DNA from 3 places in the Paenibacillus sp. FSL H8-0104 genome. Region 1 is predicted to be linked to each of the others. Evidence: a T-box and tRNA genes for the amino acid it is inferred to sense, from the RefSeq annotation. Region 1 holds a T-box; the other regions hold tRNA genes.
What was found. The T-box of region 1 lies ahead of tyrS (tyrosine--tRNA ligase). A T-box ahead of a tRNA ligase gene usually reads a tRNA of that ligase, here a tRNA-Tyr.
Positions count from the first base shown of each region.

Region 1 (3,249 bases):
CATTGGAGAAACAGGTGAAACAGCCGGATGAAGTCATCTATTGGTTGCTGGAAGATATTATTTTCACCGCGACGCATGTAGGGTTGTTGGAAAGACATGGCGTGGATAATAAAGAGACGCATTTGAACTATACAAATGAAGTGATGAAGGACCTGAACAGGGGTGTCCTGGAAGCCTTCCAGCAGATCGGTAATCCTTATTTACATTGGCATCAGACGGGCAAACGTCAGGACTTAGAGGGCATGGCATAAAGAAAAGTGAGGTGTGTTACATGAGCGAGCAAGATATTAATGACGTATGGTATGACTATGCTGTGTTATTTGTCGAAAAAAAGAATGAATCTGAACAGGGCTGGGCATCGTTGACTTCGAATGAGCAGGACATTGCTGCTTTATGGCTGTTAGAGGCGGATGTCTTTAATGGCGGTTTTATACAGTTTTTCTGCAACTGGGGGGAAGAGGTATACCGTTACGCGTTGCGGGCATTACATATCATTGGTGCGACTCAAGTCGTGGAGATTATAACGTCAGCATACGGCTACATTGAGCACTTGAAAGAGGATGAAAGGCTTACCGAACTGTGGGATATTCCTAAATTCCTGACAAAGGAACAAGAGCAGCAGTTAGATGCGCTGGATCAGCAGTTTTGGAACAATGAGGATCAGATCGCGGAGAAAGCTTATGGTTATTATCACGGAAAATTGAACATGATGATTATATAATCTGGTTTCAACTATGCATCCGTTGTTCTGTTCGAAGATTAATACTTGGTCTTGCAATGACTGAAACGTTCGGCTATACTTGCTATAAATTGAATACATGAATCACGTTGATAGAGCGCAGTAGCGGCTTTGTCCCTGTTACAGAAAGTCAGGGGTTGATGGAACCTGATACATACAAGGGCTGCGAATTACACTCTGGAGTACTTGGGTAATGCCAAGCGGATGGGCAAACGATATATTGCCAAAAGTGGTATGGATAACGTGTTAAGGTCACGTGTTGTCCATGCAATTTGGGTGGTACCACGGTTATGATAATCGTCCCTGTGTCTAATGAAGACAAGGAGGCGATTTTTTTGTGTCCAAAAAAGCCGTTCCAGCGTGTAATTTCGTAATTTAACGTAGATCATGACTGAATCTTGAGGATAGAAAAGGGGTTATACACATGAATATTATTGATGAACTACAGTGGCGTGACGCCATTAACCAGCAGACAGATGCAGAGGGACTGCGTGAGTTGACTGAAACCAAATCAATCTCACTGTACTGCGGCGTTGACCCTACGGGGGATAGCATGCATATCGGACATCTCATTCCATTCATGATGCTGAAACGTTTTCAACTGGCAGGACACCGTCCGGTTATTTTGATTGGTGGAGCTACAGGAACGATTGGTGATCCAAGTGGTCGACAGGCAGAACGTTCTTTGCAAACGATGGAGCAAGTGCAGGAGAATGTGGATGCACTGACAGCGCAGATGAAGAAGCTGTTCGTAACAGACGGTGATAATCAGGTTCGCATGGTGAACAACTACGATTGGACACACAAAATCAATGTGATTGAATTCTTGCGTGACTACGGCAAAAACTTTAACCTTAACACAATGTTAGCTAAGGATGTAGTTGCGAGCAGACTGGAAGGCGGAATCTCGTTCACCGAGTTTTCATACCAGATCCTTCAATCACTCGACTACCTGCACCTGTTCCAAAACGAAGATGTACAGCTTCAAATTGGCGGTTCGGATCAATGGGGGAATATCACGAGTGGTCTTGATCTGATTCGTAAAAAAGAAGGATCTGAAGCGAAGGCGTATGGTCTGACCATTCCGCTCATGCTCAAATCGGACGGAACCAAATTCGGTAAAACAGCTGGCGGCGCAATCTGGCTTGATCCGAACAAAACGACACCATTTGAATTCTACCAGTTCTGGGCGAATACAGATGACCGTGATGTCATTAAATACTTGAAATACTTTACTTTCCTCAGCAAAGAACAAATCGAAGCTTTGGCTGAAAAGGTAGAGACAGAGCCGCACAGACGTGAAGCACAGAAAGCACTCGCGGAAGAAATGACAAAATTCGTTCACGGCGAAGAAATGCTCGAACAGGCTAAACGTATTACAGCGGCGCTGTTCAGTGGTGATATCCGTTCCCTGACAGCAGATGAAATCGAGCAGGGTTTCAAGGAAATGCCAACATTCGAAACGGACGGGGAAGCGAAAAATATCGTCGACTGGCTCGTAGATCTGGGGTTGGAGCCATCCAAACGCCAGGCGCGTGAGGATGTCACTAAAGGCGCTATCTCCATGAACGGTGAGAAAATCACGGAGCTTGAATTCACAGTGTCGGCAGAGCATGGCATTGGCGGTAAATTCATTATTATCCGTAAAGGTAAGAAGAACTACAGCCTGGTTAAACTTCAATCGTAGTTTCCAAGAATTAGAACGTAACACAGAGACGTATAGAGACTACAATAGACGCACAAATAGAGCTACAAATACAGAAACAAAAAGACCGCCTTCCATCTCTGTCAGGCGACAGAGGGGAGGCGGTCTTTCGTATATCAGGCCAGTGATTGACCTATCTTATTGATTAACGATCGCTGTGATTTCTTCATCCAGATCAAGTCGCACATTTTCACGGTACGCCCGGATGTTGTATTCACTGTGCAGGTAACGAAGAATCGCTTCAATCATATTGGACTCGACCAGATATTGACTGCGTCCTTGGATCCAAACTTCAGCGGAATAACCTGTATCTTCTTCCCAGCTCAGTTCTACATTCACATCGGTTGGACGTACACCCTTACGTTCTGCCATATGAATACAGATTGCATTCACAATTTCATCCATGCTCAGAACCATAGAGATTAGTACCGTCCGTTTCTGTTACGGTCATCATCACGATCATTGCGACGGTCATAACGACCATCCGCTGCAGGTTTGCGACGATTGGAGATGGCTCTGAAGAGTGCCATAGCCAGCATAACAATCAACATAATTGCTGCAACGTTCACGAGCAATCCAAGGATGTTACCCAGAGCGCCCATGCCACCGAACAATCCGCCAAACATCATACCAGCAAGACCACCAAGCATCATGCCTTTCATGAATCCGCCGCCACCGCCGAAGAATCCGCCACGGTTCGTTGTAGCTGCTCCATTGCTGGAATTGTTATTCGTATTCGATTTGCTTACATTGCTGTCGGATTTCTTAGGTGTATTGCTATAACTTTTTGTACCGGACTTGAATC
Region 1 covers NZ_JBBOTC010000001.1:4,078,029-4,081,277, reverse strand. Annotated here, with positions in the region: gene NST38_RS18150 (Imm63 family immunity protein) at 1-251, shown strand, start outside; gene NST38_RS18145 (DMP19 family protein) at 272-721, shown strand; T-box leader at 820-1,047, shown strand; gene tyrS (tyrosine--tRNA ligase) at 1,164-2,426, shown strand; gene NST38_RS18135 (YxcD family protein) at 2,583-2,861, opposite strand; gene NST38_RS18130 (hypothetical protein) at 2,867-3,249, opposite strand, start outside.

Region 2 (3,249 bases), 1.7 Mb from region 1:
CCCAGTATGTAAGACCCCTTGAAGACGACGAGGTAGATAGGCTGGGGGTGGAAGTGCAGCAATGCATGGAGCTGACCAGTACTAATCGGTCGAGGGCTTATCCAATAGCAAGTTGTAATTCGCGTGTTTCGTTTCGAATCTAGTTTTCAGAGAACGATCTCTGAAGCATATTCCCTGATAGCTCAGTTGGTAGAGCACTCGACTGTTAATCGAGTTGTCACAGGTTCGAGCCCTGTTCGGGGAGCCATATGGAGAGGTGTCCGAGCTGGCCGAAGGAGCACGATTGGAAATCGTGTAGGCGTCACAAGCGTCTCGAGGGTTCGAATCCCTCTCTCTCCGCCATAATATTAAGGCCCGTTGGTCAAGGGGTTAAGACACCTCCCTTTCACGGAGGTAACAGGGGTTCGAATCCCCTACGGGTCATAATAACTTCAAAAAAAGAAGTTGATTTTTACAACAAGATTATGGTATGATCATAAATGTGTTGTTCGGAGGCTTAGCTCAGCTGGGAGAGCATCTGCCTTACAAGCAGAGGGTCGGGGGTTCGATCCCCTCAGCCTCCACCATATAAACTTTATAACGACGCGGGGTGGAGCAGCCCGGTAGCTCGTCGGGCTCATAACCCGAAGGCCGCAGGTTCAAATCCTGCCCCCGCAATTATACTTTCCTTTGAGAAAGTGATCTGGAACCGTGGTGTAGTTGGCCTAACATGCCTGCCTGTCACGCAGGAGATCGCGGGTTCGAATCCCGTCGGTTCCGCCATTTAATCTTTACATGAGGCAAACTGTTCACTACATCTGCTGTATGGCACTGATGCCCTATATAAAGTGTAAGGAATTAAGATTAGACTTTATTATGGCTCGGTAGCTCAGTCGGTAGAGCAGAGGACTGAAAATCCTCGTGTCGGCGGTTCGATTCCGTCCCGAGCCACCATTTTTAAAATAATTTAATAAGCCGGTGTAGCTCAACTGGTAGAGCAACTGACTTGTAATCAGTAGGTTGGGGGTTCAAGTCCTCTCGCCGGCACCATGTAATCCTGGAGGATTAGCGAAGTGGCCAAACGCATCAGACTGTAAATCTGCTCCCGTACGGGTTCGGTGGTTCGAATCCATCATCCTCCACCAGTTTTTAGGGGCATAGTTTAAAGGTAGAACAACGGTCTCCAAAACCGTTGGTGTGGGTTCAATTCCTGCTGCCCCTGCCAATTAACTTTTTAGAAATTAACCTTTTATGGCGGTCGTGGCGAAGTGGTTAACGCACCGGTTTGTGGATCCGGCATTCGGGGGTTCAATTCCCCTCGATCGCCCCTTTGTTTTTTCATTTTTTATTGGGGATTAGCCAAGCGGTAAGGCAACGGACTTTGACTCCGTCATGCATAGGTTCAAATCCTATATCCCCAGCCATTATGCGGACGTGGCTCAGCGGTAGAGCATCGCCTTGCCAAGGCGAGGGTCGCGGGTTCGATTCCCGTCGTCCGCTCCAAAATATGGCGCCATAGCCAAGTGGTAAGGCACAGCTCTGCAAAAGCTTTATCCCCAGTTCGAATCTGGGTGGCGCCTCCAGCATATGCCGGCGTGGCGGAATGGCAGACGCGCTCGACTCAAAATCGAGTGGGAAACCGTGGAGGTTCGAGTCCTCTCGCCGGTATATTGAATAGCCCTACATGTTGCTTATGCAATGTGTAGGGCTATTTTTATTTTATATGAAACGATTTATGTGCAGTAAGAAAATCTAGAGTAAGAGAAGATGGACGTTAATAAAGATTGACGTATGATTATATTGAGTATATTGTAGATAAGTAAAGTCTTTAATATGGAGGAGTGAAGTAGAGTGACTAATGGAAAAAATGTATCGGATACCGATCTGTTATTTGATCTTTCTGTATGGGAAGAGGCATGGAAGAATCGTCCGAGAAGTTCAAAATATAAGAAGAAAAGCGTCCCCTCTAATATAGAAGAAGCTTTTGAGCGATGGGCCAGGGATTATCATGCACAGTCGTTCACCGAAGAAGGAAAGCAGCGTTCTGAACGCATTATGGGCTGGATTGAAAACCAGGGTGTGGAATTCGTAGGGTTATCCATTTTGGACATTGGAGCCGCTTCAGGCATATTTACCATTCCTTTTGCAGAAAAGGGGGCAAGTGTGACCGCAGTTGAGCCTTCTGAGTTACTCGTTTCACTCATGAAAGAGACGATACCTTCAGCTCTGGAATCCAAAATCGAAATCGTAAACGAACGATATGAAGAAATCTCCATTAAGGATAAAGGCTGGGAGAAGAAATATGACTTTGCATTTGCATCCATGTGTCCGGCGATGTCGGATTGGGAAACGATTGAGCAGGCGATCAATTGTGCCCGGAAGTATGTGTATATAAGTACTATGGCGGGACATAAGGAACACACACTAATGGATGAACTTAAGGATGTACTGGGTGTAACTTCTTCACACCAGGTCGGTGATATGGGGTATATCCAACAGTTGCTGTATTTGAAGGGCTATTCTTATACGATGATCATTACGAGAGAAGTTAACTCATTTGAAGTACCGGTGGAAGAGACTATCGAGAAGCTGCCAGAATGGCTTAATACGTATGAGTTACCATCGGATGAAGATTCTCTCAGACTGGCTGAAGAGTACATTCTGGATACGTACAAGGATAGTACGGTGACCTTCTCACGTGGAGGAAGATTTGGTAAGATTCTAATTCAACTTGAACAGCCCAATATGAAAACAGTTCGCACTAAGGATAAGCGATAAATCGCATAAGCGTGGCACGTGTACTGATAATCAGGAATTGAGACTGAGACAATGTAGTCTAACGTCTAAGATGACACTAGGAAGCATCACAACGCTGTGCCAAAAGATGAACGGTTGAAACATAGAAGTTAAAATTGCAGAAGTAAAGTTGTAAGTGAAGGGAGCAGATATGTGCTCCCTCTTTTTTTGAAGCGAATAATTAATTGACTATACTAAACAAAATCCTCGGTTACTTGAAGATGTTAAGCTGCTTCATGAGACTGCACATGGGCTAAAGCCAACCTTAATTCAAAAATCGAGACAACGAAAAAACAAAACACAGACCTCGTTTTCAGAGAATGATCTCTGAAGCATATTCCCTGATAGTTCAGTTGGTAGAGTACTCGACGGTTAATTGAATTGTCACAGGTCCGAGCCCTGGCCCTGTTCGGGAGCCATATGGATAGGTATCCGAGCTGGACGAAGGAGTACGACTTACATTCGTTCTCCTTT
Region 2 covers NZ_JBBOTC010000001.1:5,789,323-5,792,571, reverse strand. Annotated here, with positions in the region: rRNA gene NST38_RS25625 (23S ribosomal RNA) at 1-105, shown strand, start outside; tRNA gene NST38_RS25620 (tRNA-Asn) at 172-247, shown strand; tRNA gene NST38_RS25615 (tRNA-Ser) at 251-342, shown strand; tRNA gene NST38_RS25610 (tRNA-Glu) at 352-423, shown strand; tRNA gene NST38_RS25605 (tRNA-Val) at 491-566, shown strand; tRNA gene NST38_RS25600 (tRNA-Met) at 584-657, shown strand; tRNA gene NST38_RS25595 (tRNA-Asp) at 685-762, shown strand; tRNA gene NST38_RS25590 (tRNA-Phe) at 858-933, shown strand; tRNA gene NST38_RS25585 (tRNA-Thr) at 954-1,029, shown strand; tRNA gene NST38_RS25580 (tRNA-Tyr) at 1,039-1,124, shown strand; tRNA gene NST38_RS25575 (tRNA-Trp) at 1,131-1,204, shown strand; tRNA gene NST38_RS25570 (tRNA-His) at 1,234-1,306, shown strand; tRNA gene NST38_RS25565 (tRNA-Gln) at 1,329-1,403, shown strand; tRNA gene NST38_RS25560 (tRNA-Gly) at 1,408-1,482, shown strand; tRNA gene NST38_RS25555 (tRNA-Cys) at 1,489-1,562, shown strand; tRNA gene NST38_RS25550 (tRNA-Leu) at 1,569-1,647, shown strand; gene NST38_RS25545 (class I SAM-dependent methyltransferase) at 1,831-2,757, shown strand; tRNA gene NST38_RS25540 (tRNA-Asn) at 3,114-3,194, shown strand.
Region 2: it encodes a tRNA-Tyr, which carries the amino acid that the T-box ahead of tyrS (tyrosine--tRNA ligase) is inferred to sense. The anticodon was not compared.

Region 3 (3,249 bases), 3.8 Mb from region 1:
CACACCGCCGCCTGCAACGAGCAGCGGCTTTCTGCCTCGGGCAATCTGCTCCGTTGCCCGCTCAATGGCTGCCTGTACCGGGGGGCGACGATCCAGATAATGTACTTTGCGGGCAAAGAACGATTCTGGATAATCGTATGCCTCTGCCTGCACATCCTGCGGCAATGCGAGCGTTACTGCTCCTGTCTCTGCTGGATCGGTTAGCACACGCATGGCCTGTGTAACAGCAATCATCAGCTGTTCGGGACGAACAATGCGATCCCAGTACTTGCTGACGGCTTTGAATGGATCAGTGGCTGAGATTGTATAATCACTGCTCACTTCCAACTGCTGAAGTACCGGGTCCGGTTCCCGTGTAGCAAAGTTATCTCCAGGAAGCAATAAAACCGGAATCCGGTTCACCGTTGCAGTAGCTGCAGCTGTAATCATATTCAAAGCACCAGGTCCAATGGATGTTGTACATGCATAAATCTGTCTACGGTTCTTCTGCTTGGCATAAGCCGTTGCCGTATGCACCATACCTTGTTCGTTCTTGCCTTGCATATACGTCAGGCTTCCCGGACTGCGCTCCAGCGCTTCTCCAATGCCTGTTACATTGCCATGTCCAAAAATACCGATGATTCCCTTCACAAACTTGGTTTCCACCCCGTCAACCGAGATATATTGCTGATCCAGGTATCGAAGCAGTGCCTGAGCCATCGTTAGTCGAATTGTATTCATGAATTGATCGCCGTCCTTTCCTTTACGGGTTAAGCGCTTAATCTACGTTAAGTTTAAGCGCCTTACCCCTAAAGGTTAAGCGCTTAATTGATATGGTATTACAGGTTAATGATTTACGCAAGCTATTTTTGTAAGCGTTTTTATAAATTGTGATAAAGAAAAGATATTCTTGTGTTCAAACATGTGTTAGACCTTCTCTATTTGAACACTTCCACAATGACTAAGGACAGACTTAAAAGAGAGGGGAATATATCGTGAGGATGGGATACATGTTGGTACATGCTAATCAGCCATATAGTCCGTGATCTTTGCATACAATCATGGTCAATATGCCTGTGAATGCAGAAAAAAAGAAAGAGACGGTGAGTACCGTCTCTTTCTTTTTCAATATATAAGCGGGTGATGGGAATCGAACCCACGCTATTAGCTTGGAAGGCTAAAGTTCTACCATTGAACTACACCCGCATAACAACAATCGGGATGACACGATTTGAACATGCGACCCCCTGGTCCCAAACCAGGTGCTCTACCAAGCTGAGCTACATCCCGTTATCTATACCGGCGAGAGGACTCGAACCTCCACGGTTTCCCACTCGATTTTGAGTCGAGCGCGTCTGCCATTCCGCCACGCCGGCAAAATATGAAGTTATAATGGCGCGCCCTGAGAGATTCGAACTCCCGGCCTTTTGATTCGTAGTCAAACGCTCTATCCAGCTGAGCTAAGGGCGCAAAATATTGGAGCGGAAGACGGGAATCGAACCCGCGACCCTCGCCTTGGCAAGGCGATGCTCTACCGCTGAGCCACTTCCGCAAATAAAGGATGCGCGTGGAGGGACTTGAACCCCCACGTCAAAGACGCTAGATCCTAAGTCTAGTGCGTCTGCCAATTCCGCCACACGCGCATATAATGGTGAGTCATGAAGGGCTCGAACCTTCGACACCCTGATTAAAAGTCAGGTGCTCTACCAACTGAGCTAATGACTCATAGAAAAACTGGTGGAGGATGATGGATTCGAACCACCGAACCCGTACGGGAGCAGATTTACAGTCTGATGCGTTTGGCCGCTTCGCTAATCCTCCAGGATTACATGGTGCCGGCGAGAGGACTTGAACCCCCAACCTACTGATTACAAGTCAGTTGCTCTACCAGTTGAGCTACACCGGCGTATTACATGGTGTTATAAATGGTGGCTCGGGACGGAATCGAACCGCCGACACGAGGATTTTCAGTCCTCTGCTCTACCGACTGAGCTACCGAGCCTTACTACATTAAAAAAAAATGGCGGAACCGACGGGATTCGAACCCGCGATCTCCTGCGTGACAGGCAGGCATGTTAGGCCAACTACACCACGGTTCCAGATCACTTTCTCAAAGGAAAGTATAATTGCGGGGGCAGGATTTGAACCTGCGGCCTTCGGGTTATGAGCCCGACGAGCTACCGGGCTGCTCCACCCCGCGTCGTTATAAAGTTTATATGGTGGAGGCTGAGGGGATCGAACCCCCGACCCTCTGCTTGTAAGGCAGATGCTCTCCCAGCTGAGCTAAGCCTCCATATTATGACCCGTAGGGGATTCGAACCCCTGTTACCTCCGTGAAAGGGAGGTGTCTTAACCCCTTGACCAACGGGCCTTACTGGCTCCCCGAACAGGGCTCGAACCTGTGACAACTCGATTAACAGTCGAGTGCTCTACCAACTGAGCTATCAGGGAATGGTGGAGCCAAGCGGGATCGAACCGCTGACCTCCTGCTTGCAAGGCAGGCGCTCTCCCAGCTGAGCTATGGCCCCATACTCTGGTGTATTTCTTGTTGTGGTCTTGCTATGGGCCCTGGTGGACTCGAACCACCGGCCTCACCCTTATCAGAGGTGCGCTCTAACCAACTGAGCTAAGGGCCCTTATCAATTTTCGAAAAAAAATACCCCAATGGGGTTTCGCTTGGCGGCGTCCTACTCTCCCAGGACCCTGCGGTCCAAGTACCATCGGCGCTAGAGGGCTTAACGGTCGTGTTCGGGATGGGTACGTGTGGAACCCCTCCGCCATCGCCACCAAACGCATAGCTTAGCTTACATTTCAGAGATCGTTCTCTGAAAACTAGATTCGAAACGAAACACGCGATTTAGAACTTGCTATTGGATAAGCCCTCGACCGATTAGTACTGGTCAGCTCCATGCATTGCTGCACTTCCACCCCCAGCCTATCTACCTCGTCGTCTTCAAGGGGTCTTACATACTGGGAAATCTCATCTTGAGGGGGGCTTCACGCTTAGATGCTTTCAGCGTTTATCCCGTCCGTACATAGCTACCCAGCGGTGCTCCTGGCGGAACAACTGGTACACCAGCGGTACGTCCATCCCGGTCCTCTCGTACTAAGGACAGCTCCTCTCAAATTTCCTACGCCCACGACAGATAGGGACCGAACTGTCTCACGACGTTCTGAACCCAGCTCGCGTACCGCTTTAATGGGCGAACAGCCCAACCCTTGGGACCTACTTCAGCCCCAGGATGCGATGAGCCGACATCGAGGTGCCAA
Region 3 covers NZ_JBBOTC010000001.1:315,499-318,747, reverse strand. Annotated here, with positions in the region: gene iolD (3D-(3,5/4)-trihydroxycyclohexane-1,2-dione acylhydrolase (decyclizing)) at 1-720, opposite strand, end outside; tRNA gene NST38_RS01480 (tRNA-Gly) at 1,115-1,185, opposite strand; tRNA gene NST38_RS01475 (tRNA-Pro) at 1,196-1,269, opposite strand; tRNA gene NST38_RS01470 (tRNA-Leu) at 1,277-1,355, opposite strand; tRNA gene NST38_RS01465 (tRNA-Arg) at 1,373-1,449, opposite strand; tRNA gene NST38_RS01460 (tRNA-Gly) at 1,457-1,531, opposite strand; tRNA gene NST38_RS01455 (tRNA-Leu) at 1,542-1,622, opposite strand; tRNA gene NST38_RS01450 (tRNA-Lys) at 1,629-1,704, opposite strand; tRNA gene NST38_RS01445 (tRNA-Tyr) at 1,715-1,800, opposite strand; tRNA gene NST38_RS01440 (tRNA-Thr) at 1,810-1,885, opposite strand; tRNA gene NST38_RS01435 (tRNA-Phe) at 1,906-1,981, opposite strand; tRNA gene NST38_RS01430 (tRNA-Asp) at 2,001-2,078, opposite strand; tRNA gene NST38_RS01425 (tRNA-Met) at 2,106-2,179, opposite strand; tRNA gene NST38_RS01420 (tRNA-Val) at 2,197-2,272, opposite strand; tRNA gene NST38_RS01415 (tRNA-Glu) at 2,279-2,350, opposite strand; tRNA gene NST38_RS01410 (tRNA-Asn) at 2,355-2,430, opposite strand; tRNA gene NST38_RS01405 (tRNA-Ala) at 2,432-2,507, opposite strand; tRNA gene NST38_RS01400 (tRNA-Ile) at 2,542-2,615, opposite strand; rRNA gene rrf (5S ribosomal RNA) at 2,654-2,770, opposite strand; rRNA gene NST38_RS01390 (23S ribosomal RNA) at 2,850-3,249, opposite strand, start outside.
Region 3: it encodes a tRNA-Tyr, which carries the amino acid that the T-box ahead of tyrS (tyrosine--tRNA ligase) is inferred to sense. The anticodon was not compared.